Regions from separate parts of the Buttiauxella sp. 3AFRM03 genome, predicted to be linked through region 1. Evidence: predicted binding sites of a transcription regulator. Region 1 holds the regulator's gene; each other region holds the start of a gene.
The links. The regulator PhoB, encoded in region 1, activates phosphate uptake and scavenging genes when phosphate is short. The targets are predictions, from matches to a motif close to CTGTCATAAAACTGNCNNAT.
Positions count from the first base shown of each region.

Region 2: a site for PhoB is predicted at 1,625-1,644, ahead of glpT (glycerol-3-phosphate transporter). Genes of this name have one in related genera too.
Region 3: a site for PhoB is predicted at 1,756-1,775, ahead of serA (phosphoglycerate dehydrogenase). Genes of this name have one in related genera too.

Region 1 covers NZ_CP033076.1:1,948,086-1,951,234, reverse strand. Annotated here, with positions in the region: gene sbcC (exonuclease subunit SbcC) at 1-240, opposite strand, end outside; gene sbcD (exonuclease subunit SbcD) at 237-1,454, opposite strand; gene phoB (phosphate response regulator transcription factor PhoB) at 1,646-2,335, shown strand; gene phoR (phosphate regulon sensor histidine kinase PhoR) at 2,358-3,149, shown strand, end outside.
Region 2 covers NZ_CP033076.1:1,574,527-1,577,675, forward strand. Annotated here, with positions in the region: gene glpQ (glycerophosphodiester phosphodiesterase) at 1-177, opposite strand, end outside; gene glpT (glycerol-3-phosphate transporter) at 177-1,529, opposite strand; gene glpA (anaerobic glycerol-3-phosphate dehydrogenase subunit A) at 1,769-3,149, shown strand, end outside.
Region 3 covers NZ_CP033076.1:3,843,278-3,846,426, reverse strand. Annotated here, with positions in the region: gene D8682_RS19465 (DUF2238 domain-containing protein) at 1-214, opposite strand, end outside; gene serA (phosphoglycerate dehydrogenase) at 331-1,569, opposite strand; gene rpiA (ribose-5-phosphate isomerase RpiA) at 1,973-2,632, opposite strand; gene argP (DNA-binding transcriptional regulator ArgP) at 2,800-3,149, shown strand, end outside.

The DNA.
Region 1 (3,149 bases):
CAGACACTCGGCAGTGTCGCGGGTCATCAGGTCATTCTGTGATTGCGAGACCGTGTTGAGACGTGGCGTTTTGTGATAAAGCGCGAGGCAGACAGCATCAAGTAGCGTAGTTTTACCCGCTCCTGTTGGCCCGGTGATGGCAAACAAACCATTGCTGGCGAAAGGCTCGCGGGTGAAATCAATTTTCCATTCCCCTTTCAGGGAGTTGAGGTTTTTCAATCGCAGACTGAGGATTTTCATGCTTGTTCCTCCGCGTCATGCAGGCTGGCGACCGTTTGGGCAAACAGAGTGCGCAGGCGTTTTGCGCGTTCTTCAGTGGTTTCTTCCTGAACCAGGCGGCGTTCAAAAACCTCTTCAACCGTCAATTCACTTAGGGTTTCTTTATGTTGTTGAGCAATAACACGCTCGCGCTGCTCACGGCTACGGCGCAGCAAAACCACTTCAACAGGCAGCGTTTCGGTTAGCTGTTGAATATGGCGCTGCATATCATGCAGATATTCATCGGTGGCGATTTCAATATCCAGCCACACTTTGGGTTCTGTCGGTGCATCGCGCCATTGTTCAAGCTGCTGTTCAATTTCGTTCAGCGAACCTTTGATCACCGCCAGCGGCTGGCTAACTGGTACCGTAAGTGGGGTGACTTCATGAAGTTTACCTTCTGAAAATTCAACCAGATAAACACTTTTGGTCTTACCGGTTTCGTCAAAACTTAACGGTATTGGTGAGCCGCTGTAGCGGATATGTTCGGTGCCACCAATTAATTGCGCACGGTGAATATGGCCCAGGGCAATGTAATCGGCATCCGGGAAATGCTGCGCCGGGAAAGCGTCGAGTGTGCCAATATAGATGTCACGCACGGCGTCACTTTTCGTCACGCCGACGGTGGTTAAATGCCCGGTGGCGATAATTGGCAACTGCGCGTCAGCGCGCAGAACGCAAGCGGCGCTAAAACACTGCTGATAATGTTCACCGATCGCTTCCATTAATGAACGCTGCTTTTCATGGCCGGATAAACCCGCCAGACTGTTTTGAATATCGCGTGGCCGCAGAAAGGGAATGGGGCAGAGAATAGCGCCAGGCGCGCCATCTTTCGTATTCAGCACAATTGCCTGCTGGCTGGTATCGTGGCGTGCGCTGGCGACGACATAAGTGTTAAGACACGCCATCAGTTCACGGGACTCGTTCAATGTGGCAACTGAGTCATGGTTACCGGCGAGCACCACCAGTGAGCAGCCGGTAGACTGGAGTTGCACCACAAAGCGGTTATACAGTTCTCGCGCATAGCTTGGTGGCGAGCCAGTATCAAAAATATCGCCCGCGACGATTATTGCATCCACATCATGTTCAACGGCAGCTTTCAGCAGCCATTCAAGAAAAGCCTGATGCTCCGGCCCGCGGCTTTTGGTATAAAAATTTTGACCAAGGTGCCAGTCTGATGTGTGAATTATGCGCATAACCTGTCCGGTGGCTTAAAAGCGAGGCCTCGATTATAAGGGGGCGAGGCGGAAAACGGCATAGGTCTCTGTGTCATAAATCAAATTGATGAGTCACTAAACAGTCATGTTTTTCATAAATCTGTCATAAATCTGACGCATAATGGCGCCGCATTGAAACAACTATAATTATTCCTTGAGCAGGGCGAATCATGGCGAAGCGTATTTTAGTCGTAGAAGATGAAGCTCCAATCCGTGAAATGGTGAGCTTTGTGCTTGAGCAAAACGGTTTTCAGCCTGTAGAAGCGGAAGATTATGACAGTGCAGTGAATCTGCTTATCGAACCCTTCCCGGACCTGATTTTACTGGACTGGATGTTGCCAGGCGGCTCGGGTATTCAGTTTATCAAGCACCTGAAGCGTGAAGCATTGACGCGGGAAATCCCGGTAATGATGCTGACAGCACGAGGTGAAGAAGAAGATCGCGTGCGTGGCCTGGAAGTTGGTGCCGATGACTATATTACCAAGCCGTTTTCACCGAAGGAGCTGGTGGCGCGCATTAAAGCTGTGATGCGCCGAATCTCTCCGATGGCGGTGGAAGAGGTTATTGAGATGCACGGGCTGAGCCTTGACCCTTCATCGCATCGCGTGATGACCGGTGAAAACCCGCTGGACATGGGCCCAACTGAATTTAAGTTATTACACTTCTTTATGACGCATCCGGAACGGGTATATAGCCGTGAACAGTTGCTTAACCATGTATGGGGCACCAATGTGTATGTCGAAGACAGAACAGTGGACGTACATATCAGGCGGTTGCGTAAAGCGCTCGAGCATAGCGGGCATGATCGAATGGTACAAACAGTACGCGGTACGGGTTATCGGTTCTCAACCCGCTTTTAGTTCCTTATCAGGAGAGTGACGCGTGCTGGAACGGCTGTCATGGAAAAGGTTGGTGATGGAGCTGCTGCTCTGTTGCTTACCTGCTGTCATCTTGGGCCTTATTTTTGGCTATTTACCCTGGTTTTTATTACTGGCGGTCACAGGACTGCTGGTTTGGCATTTCTGGAATTTGCTTCGTTTGTCGTGGTGGTTGTGGGTTGATCGCAGTATGACACCGCCCCCTGGTCGCGGGAGCTGGGATCCGTTGTTATACGGTCTTCATCAAATGCAGCTGCGTAATAAAAAACGCCGTAAAGAATTAGGCAATTTAATCAAACGCTTTCGCAGCGGCGCGGAATCACTGCCCGATGCGGTAGTGCTGACTACCGAAGAAGGGACCATTTTTTGGTGTAACGGGCTGGCCCAACAGTTGTTGGGGTTACGCTGGCCGGACGATAACGGGCAGAACATCCTTAACTTGCTGCGTTACCCTGAATTTACCCGCTATTTGACGCAAAAAGATTTCGCCCGGCCGTTGACGCTGGTGCTTAACAATGGCCGTCATCTGGAATTCCGTGTGATGCCATACAGCGACGAGCAGTGGCTGATGGTGGCACGTGATGTCACGCAGATGCACCAACTGGAAGGGGCGCGACGTAACTTTTTTTCCAACGTTAGCCATGAACTGCGTACTCCGTTGACGGTACTGCAAGGTTATCTGGAGATGATGCAGGATCAGGCGCTTGAAGGGCCGCTGCGCGATAAGGCTCTGGGCACCATGCGCGAGCAAACTTCGCGGATGGAAGGTCTGGTGAAACAGCTTTTGACGCTATCT
Region 2 (3,149 bases), 370 kb from region 1:
CTCAAGGTAGTCAGCCCCTTGAGCATAGGCCAGGGCTTTGGCAGGTAAAGTGTGCTCCGGCAGATAGCCGCTCGCACCGCGATGGGCTATCACCACTTTGTCCGTTGTCTGGGCAAAGGAGCTGGCGGAAGCAAACATTACCGCCCCCACCAGGATAGATTTGGTCAGGATTTTCATTATGCTTTCCCTGTCAGTTTTTTATGGTGTTGTTTGTTCTCACCCACCATCACCACCAACAACAGAATCACGGCCATAATGCTGCCGCCGATCATCACCATAAAGCCGCCGTCCCAGCCGAAGAAATCTACGGTATAGCCAACGATGGCACTCGCGGCCACCGAACCACCGAGATAGCCAAACAAGCCCGTAAAGCCTGCTGCCGTTCCCGCGGCCTTTTTCGGTGCCAGTTCCAGCGCGTGCAGGCCAATCAACATCACCGGTCCGTAGATCAGGAAGCCAATCACAATCATACAGGCCATATCCACACCCGGATTTCCCGGCGGGTTCAGCCAGTAAACAATGGTCGCAATCGTCACCAGAATCATAAAGAACACGCCGGTAGCACCGCGGTTGCCTCTGAACACTTTGTCCGACATCCAGCCACACAGCAGCGTGCCAGGTATTCCGGCGTATTCATAAAGGAAATAGGCCCAGGAGGATTTATCCAGCGCGAAGTGTTTCACTTCTTTCAGATAGGTTGGCGACCAGTCGAGAATGCCGTAACGCAGCAAATAAACGAAAACGTTAGCAATGGCGATGTACCACAGCAGACGGTTGGGGAAAACGTACTGCATGAAGATCTGTTTTGCCGTTAGCTCCTCTTCCGTTTTTTCGTTGTAGTCGTCCGGGTAATCATTTTTGTATTCTTCGATTGGCGGCAAACCGCATGATTGCGGCGTATCGCGCATTAACGCAAAAGCAATTAACGCCACAAAAATCGCCGCAAAGGCTGGCATATAAAGTGCCGCATGCCAGTCGTTAAACCACGCCATCCCGAGTAAGAACAGCAGCGGCGGCAAGCCACCGCCGACGTTATGCGCGCAGTTCCAGATGGAAACAATTCCCCCACGCTCTTTTTTAGACCACCAGTGCACCATGGTACGCCCGCACGGCGGCCAACCCATTCCCTGGAACCAACCGCATAAAAACAGCAGGACAAACATCACCGCAATACTGGATGTCGCCCACGGCACAAAGCCCATAAATAACATTACGGCGGCGGCCAGAATCAAACCGGCAGGTAAGAAAACACGCGGATTCGAGCGGTCAGAAACCGCCCCCATAATAAATTTCGAGAAGCCGTAAGCAATAGAAATACCGGAAAGCGCAAATCCGAGGTCACCGCGCGAGAAGCCCTGCTCCACCAGATACGGCATCGCCAGAGTAAAGTTTTTACGTACCAGGTAGTAAGCGGCGTAACCGAAGAAAATGCCCATGAATATCTGCCAGCGCAGACGACGATAAGTCGGATCGACATGCTCACTTTTCAGCCGTGGCTGGTGTGGGCTAGGTTTGAAAATGCTCAGCATAAATGCCTCCGTGGCAGGTTTTTTATCAAGCAATGTTCTTTTGCGAGCGCATGTTAAGGATTATCCCACCTGGTTAGTGTGAAACACCCCACAACATATTACATTTTTATTACAAACTATCGAAAAGGTGCATCGCATCACACTTTGTTTTCGTTTTATTTTCGAATTTGCTCGATATCAAACATTCGCATATCGATCTGTGGCTGAATAGTCCCCAGATAATTTTTCAGGAGCGGAACATGGCGATGGGATGCAAAGAACAGGATGTGATTATTATTGGCGGAGGCGCTACGGGCGCGGGTATTGCCCGCGACTGCGCACGGCGTGGGTTACAAACCCTGCTGCTGGAAAGGCACGACATTGCAACCGGCGCGACAGGTCGTAATCATGGCTTGCTGCACAGCGGCGCACGGTACGCCATGACGGACAGCGAATCGGCCAGGGAATGTATTGAAGAAAACCGCATCCTGAAACGCATTGCTCGCCACTGTATCGAACGCACGGACGGCCTGTTTATCACCCTTCCTGAAGATGATTTAACCTTGCAGAGCGTGTTTATTGCCGCCTGCCAGGATGCCGGAATCAATGCACAGCAACTCAGTCCTCAAGAAGCATTACGCATAGAACCCGCGGTAAACCCTGAACTAATTGGCGCAGTAAGGGTGCCAGATGGCACAGTTGACCCATTCCGTCTGACCGCCGCCAATATGCTGGATGCCAGAGAACACGGTGCCGAAATTCTCACCGGCCAGGAAGTCACCGGCCTTATCCGCAACGGCGATCGGGTTTGTGGAGTGCGGGCTTACAACCATCAAACCCGCGAACATCACGATTTTTACGCCAGCGTAGTGGTAAACGCCGCCGGGATCTGGGGGCAACACATTGCTGAATATGCCGATTTACGTGTGCGAATGCTGCCCGCCAAAGGTTCGTTGCTGATCCTCGGCCATCGCATCAATAACATGGTGATCAACCGCTGCCGCAAACCTGCCGACGCCGATATTTTGGTCCCAGGCGATACCATTTCGCTGATTGGCACCACCTCAACGCCTGTCGAATATGACCAAATCGACAATATGCAGGTCACCCCGCAAGAGGTCGACATCCTGATTCGTGAAGGTTCAAAGCTGTCACCCAAACTTGCCGCAACCCGTATTTTGCGTGCCTACGCTGGCGTTCGCCCGCTGGTTGCCAGCGACGACGACCCAACCGGACGAAATGCCAGCCGCGGAATTGTGCTGCTTGATCACGCAAAGCGTGACGGCATGGAAGGGTTCATCACCATTACTGGCGGCAAGCTGATGACCTATCGCCTGATGGCGGAATGGGCCACCAACGCGGTGTGTGAAAAAATCGGCAATCTTCAGCCTTGCACCACAGCAACAACACCACTTCCAGGTTCCGAAAGCTCAGCAGAAGAGACGCTCAGAAAAGTCATTTCATTACCGCCGACTATTCGGCGTTCTGCCGTTTGGCGTCACGGTGACCGCGCCGGGAAACTTTTGGCAGGTGACCGCCTGAGCAACAGCCTGGTTTGCGAATGTGAAGCGGTGACCGCAGGTGAAGTTCACTATGCGGTTAACCATCTGTCCGTCAACAATCTTGGCGATTTACGCCGTC
Region 3 (3,149 bases), 1.9 Mb from region 1:
CGCCAACCATCAAAATAATGGCATGCAGGAAAATCAAAAAATAGAGCAATGGCGTAAGGGGAAAACGCGAGTGGGTCGCTAAAAGCAGAGGAACAATGATAATGACTGGAGTCACTTCCATCAGCCAGGTGAGCCGATCCGTAGTGCTAAACCCCGTATAGATGAGAATCAGCAGAAGTATAAAGGCACCGGATTTTAAGAATGTACTGGTCATGTAGCTTCGCCGTATGACTAAAAGCTTAACTATCAGTGGGACACGCGAAAAAAACAACTCTGGAAACGGATTTTAAGAGTCAAGTGGGGAGCCAGATTAGCTCCCCAATTATTTAATTAGTACAGCAGACGGGCGCGGATAGTCCCCGGAATCGCCTTCATCGATTTCAGCGCAGCTTCAGCAACATCTTCTTCGGCATCGACATCAATAACCACATAGCCCATCTGCGGAGTGGTTTGCAGATACTGAGCGGCGATGTTGATACCCTGCTCGGCAAAAATCTGGTTCAGCGCGGTCAAAATCCCCGGGCGGTTTTCGTGAATGTGCAGTAAACGGCTGGTGCTGCCACCGTGTAACGGCAGAGAAACTTCCGGGAAATTCACCGCAGAGAGTGTAGAACCGTTATCGGAATATTTAGCCAGTTTGCCAGCCACTTCCAGACCGATGTTTTCCTGTGCTTCCTGAGTCGAGCCGCCAATGTGCGGAGTCAGGATCACGTTATCAAACTCACACAGTGGCGAAGTGAATGGATCGCTGTTAGTTGCCGGTTCAGTCGGGAATACGTCGATTGCAGCACCTGCCAGATGCTTACGCGCCAGCGAATCACACAATGCAGGAATATCAACAACCGTGCCACGTGCGCAGTTGATCAGCAGTGCGCCCGGCTTCATCAGCGCCAGTTCGTTGACGCCAATCATGTTCTTGGTAGAGGCATTTTCAGGCACATGCAGACTCACCACATCGCTCATGTTGAGCAGGTCAGAAAGATGCTGAACCTGAGTCGCGTTACCCAGCGTCAGTTTGTTTTCGATATCGTAGAAGTAAACGTGCATACCCAGCGCTTCAGCCAGAATCCCCAACTGAGTCCCGATATGGCCGTAACCAATAATGCCGAGTTTTTTACCGCGTGCTTCATAAGAGCCAACCGCCAGTTTATTCCACACACCACGGTGTGCTTTGGCGTTAGCTTCCGGAACGCCACGCAGCAGTAATAGCAGTTGGCCGATAACCAGTTCTGCTACAGAACGCGTGTTAGAGAATGGGGCATTAAACACCGGAACGCCACGTTTAGCGGCAGCATCCAGGTCGACCTGGTTTGTACCAATACAGAAGCAGCCGACAGCCACCAGCCTTTCAGCCACGGCCAGAACATCTTCAGTTAAGTTGGTACGGGAACGCAGACCGATGAAATGCGCATCACGGATCGACTCTTTCAGGGCATCGCTGTCCAGCGCGCCTTTATGGTATTCGATGTTGGTATAGCCTGCTGCGCGAAGGTTATCCACGGCTTTCTGGTGTACACCTTCCACCAGCAGGAATTTAATCTTGTCTTTATCCAGTGATACTTTTGCCATTTCCCGACCCTATTTTTAGTACTGATGTTGTGCTGTGTGATAAGACACCCTTCTGCCAAAATATCAAAAAATACGGGCGGGGCAATATAAACGATTGCGCAGTCCGCAAAGCAAAAAAGGAATAAGCGGCATGGGGCAGCACAAAACTCTGAGTAGCAGAGAGAATCAGGAATGAACAGCAGGTGGTTGGCATGAATGTGACATATGTCACCAAATTTAGCGTTAGATTATTTTGTCATTTTTTATATGGATATGGGGCGTATATACCCAAAATAATTCGAGTTGTAGGTAGGCGGCAAGTGAGCAAATCCCGATGAGCTTACTCAGGTAAGTGATTCGGGTTTGTGAGTGCAGCCAACACCCCTGCAACTTGAAGTATGACGGGTATAAAACGCCCCCCAGATCATTTCACAATGGTTTTCACACCATCAGCAGTACCAATCAACGCAACATCCGCACCACGGTTAGCAAACAGCCCCACGGTGACCACGCCTGGCAAACCGTTAATCGCATTTTCGAGCGCGATAGGCTCAACGATGCTGAGGCCGTAAACATCAAGAATGATGTTGCCGTTATCGGTTACTACGCCCTGGCGGTATTCCGGGCGACCGCCCAGCTTGACCAGTGCGCGCGCCACGCAACTACGAGCCATTGGAATGACTTCCACTGGCAGTGGGAAGTTACCCAGGATGCCTACCTGCTTGGACGAATCGGCGATACAAATAAACTTTTCCGCGACAGACGCGATGATCTTTTCGCGGGTCAGTGCTGCACCGCCGCCTTTAATCATTTGCATCTGGCCGTTGATCTCATCTGCACCATCGACATAGATACCGAGGGTATCCACTTCGTTGAGATCGTAAACAGTGATACCAAGGCTTTTCAGTTTGGCGGTGGAAGCGTCGGAGCTAGAAACGGCACCATCAATCTGATGTTTGATAGTCCCAAGAGCATCAATAAAGTGTGCGGCGGTTGAGCCGGTACCCACACCGACGATAGTGCCTGGTTGCACGTATTGTAATGCTGCCCAGCCGACTGCTTTTTTCAGTTCATCCTGCGTCATGGTTAATTGCCTGTGCTGTGAAAACTGACGCGCATTATAGAGCAAGCCGCCAAAAAATGTCCTGCGATTGGCGCAGAACTCGGACGAACATTGCGGATTTGGTCTGGATCAGCGGCAAATTTATGTCATAGTGCAGCCATAACAAAAACAGGAGTCAGCAAACAACAATGAAACGCCCGGACTATAGAACGCTACAGGCGTTGGATGCCGTAATTCGTGAACGAGGGTTTGAGCGCGCCGCTCAAAAACTCTGTATTACTCAATCCGCCGTCTCGCAACGTATCAAGCAACTGGAAAATATGTTCGGCCAGCCATTGTTAGTACGCACTGTTCCGCCTCGTCCAACCGAGCAAGGGCAAAAGTTGCTGGCATTACTGCGTCAGGTCGAACTGCTTGAAGAAGAGTGGCTGGGCGATGAACAAACCGGTTCTACCCCGCTACTGCTGTCACTTGCGGTCAACGCCGACAGCCTGGCAACCTGGTTGCTGCCTGCTTTAGCGCCGGTTCTGGCCGACTC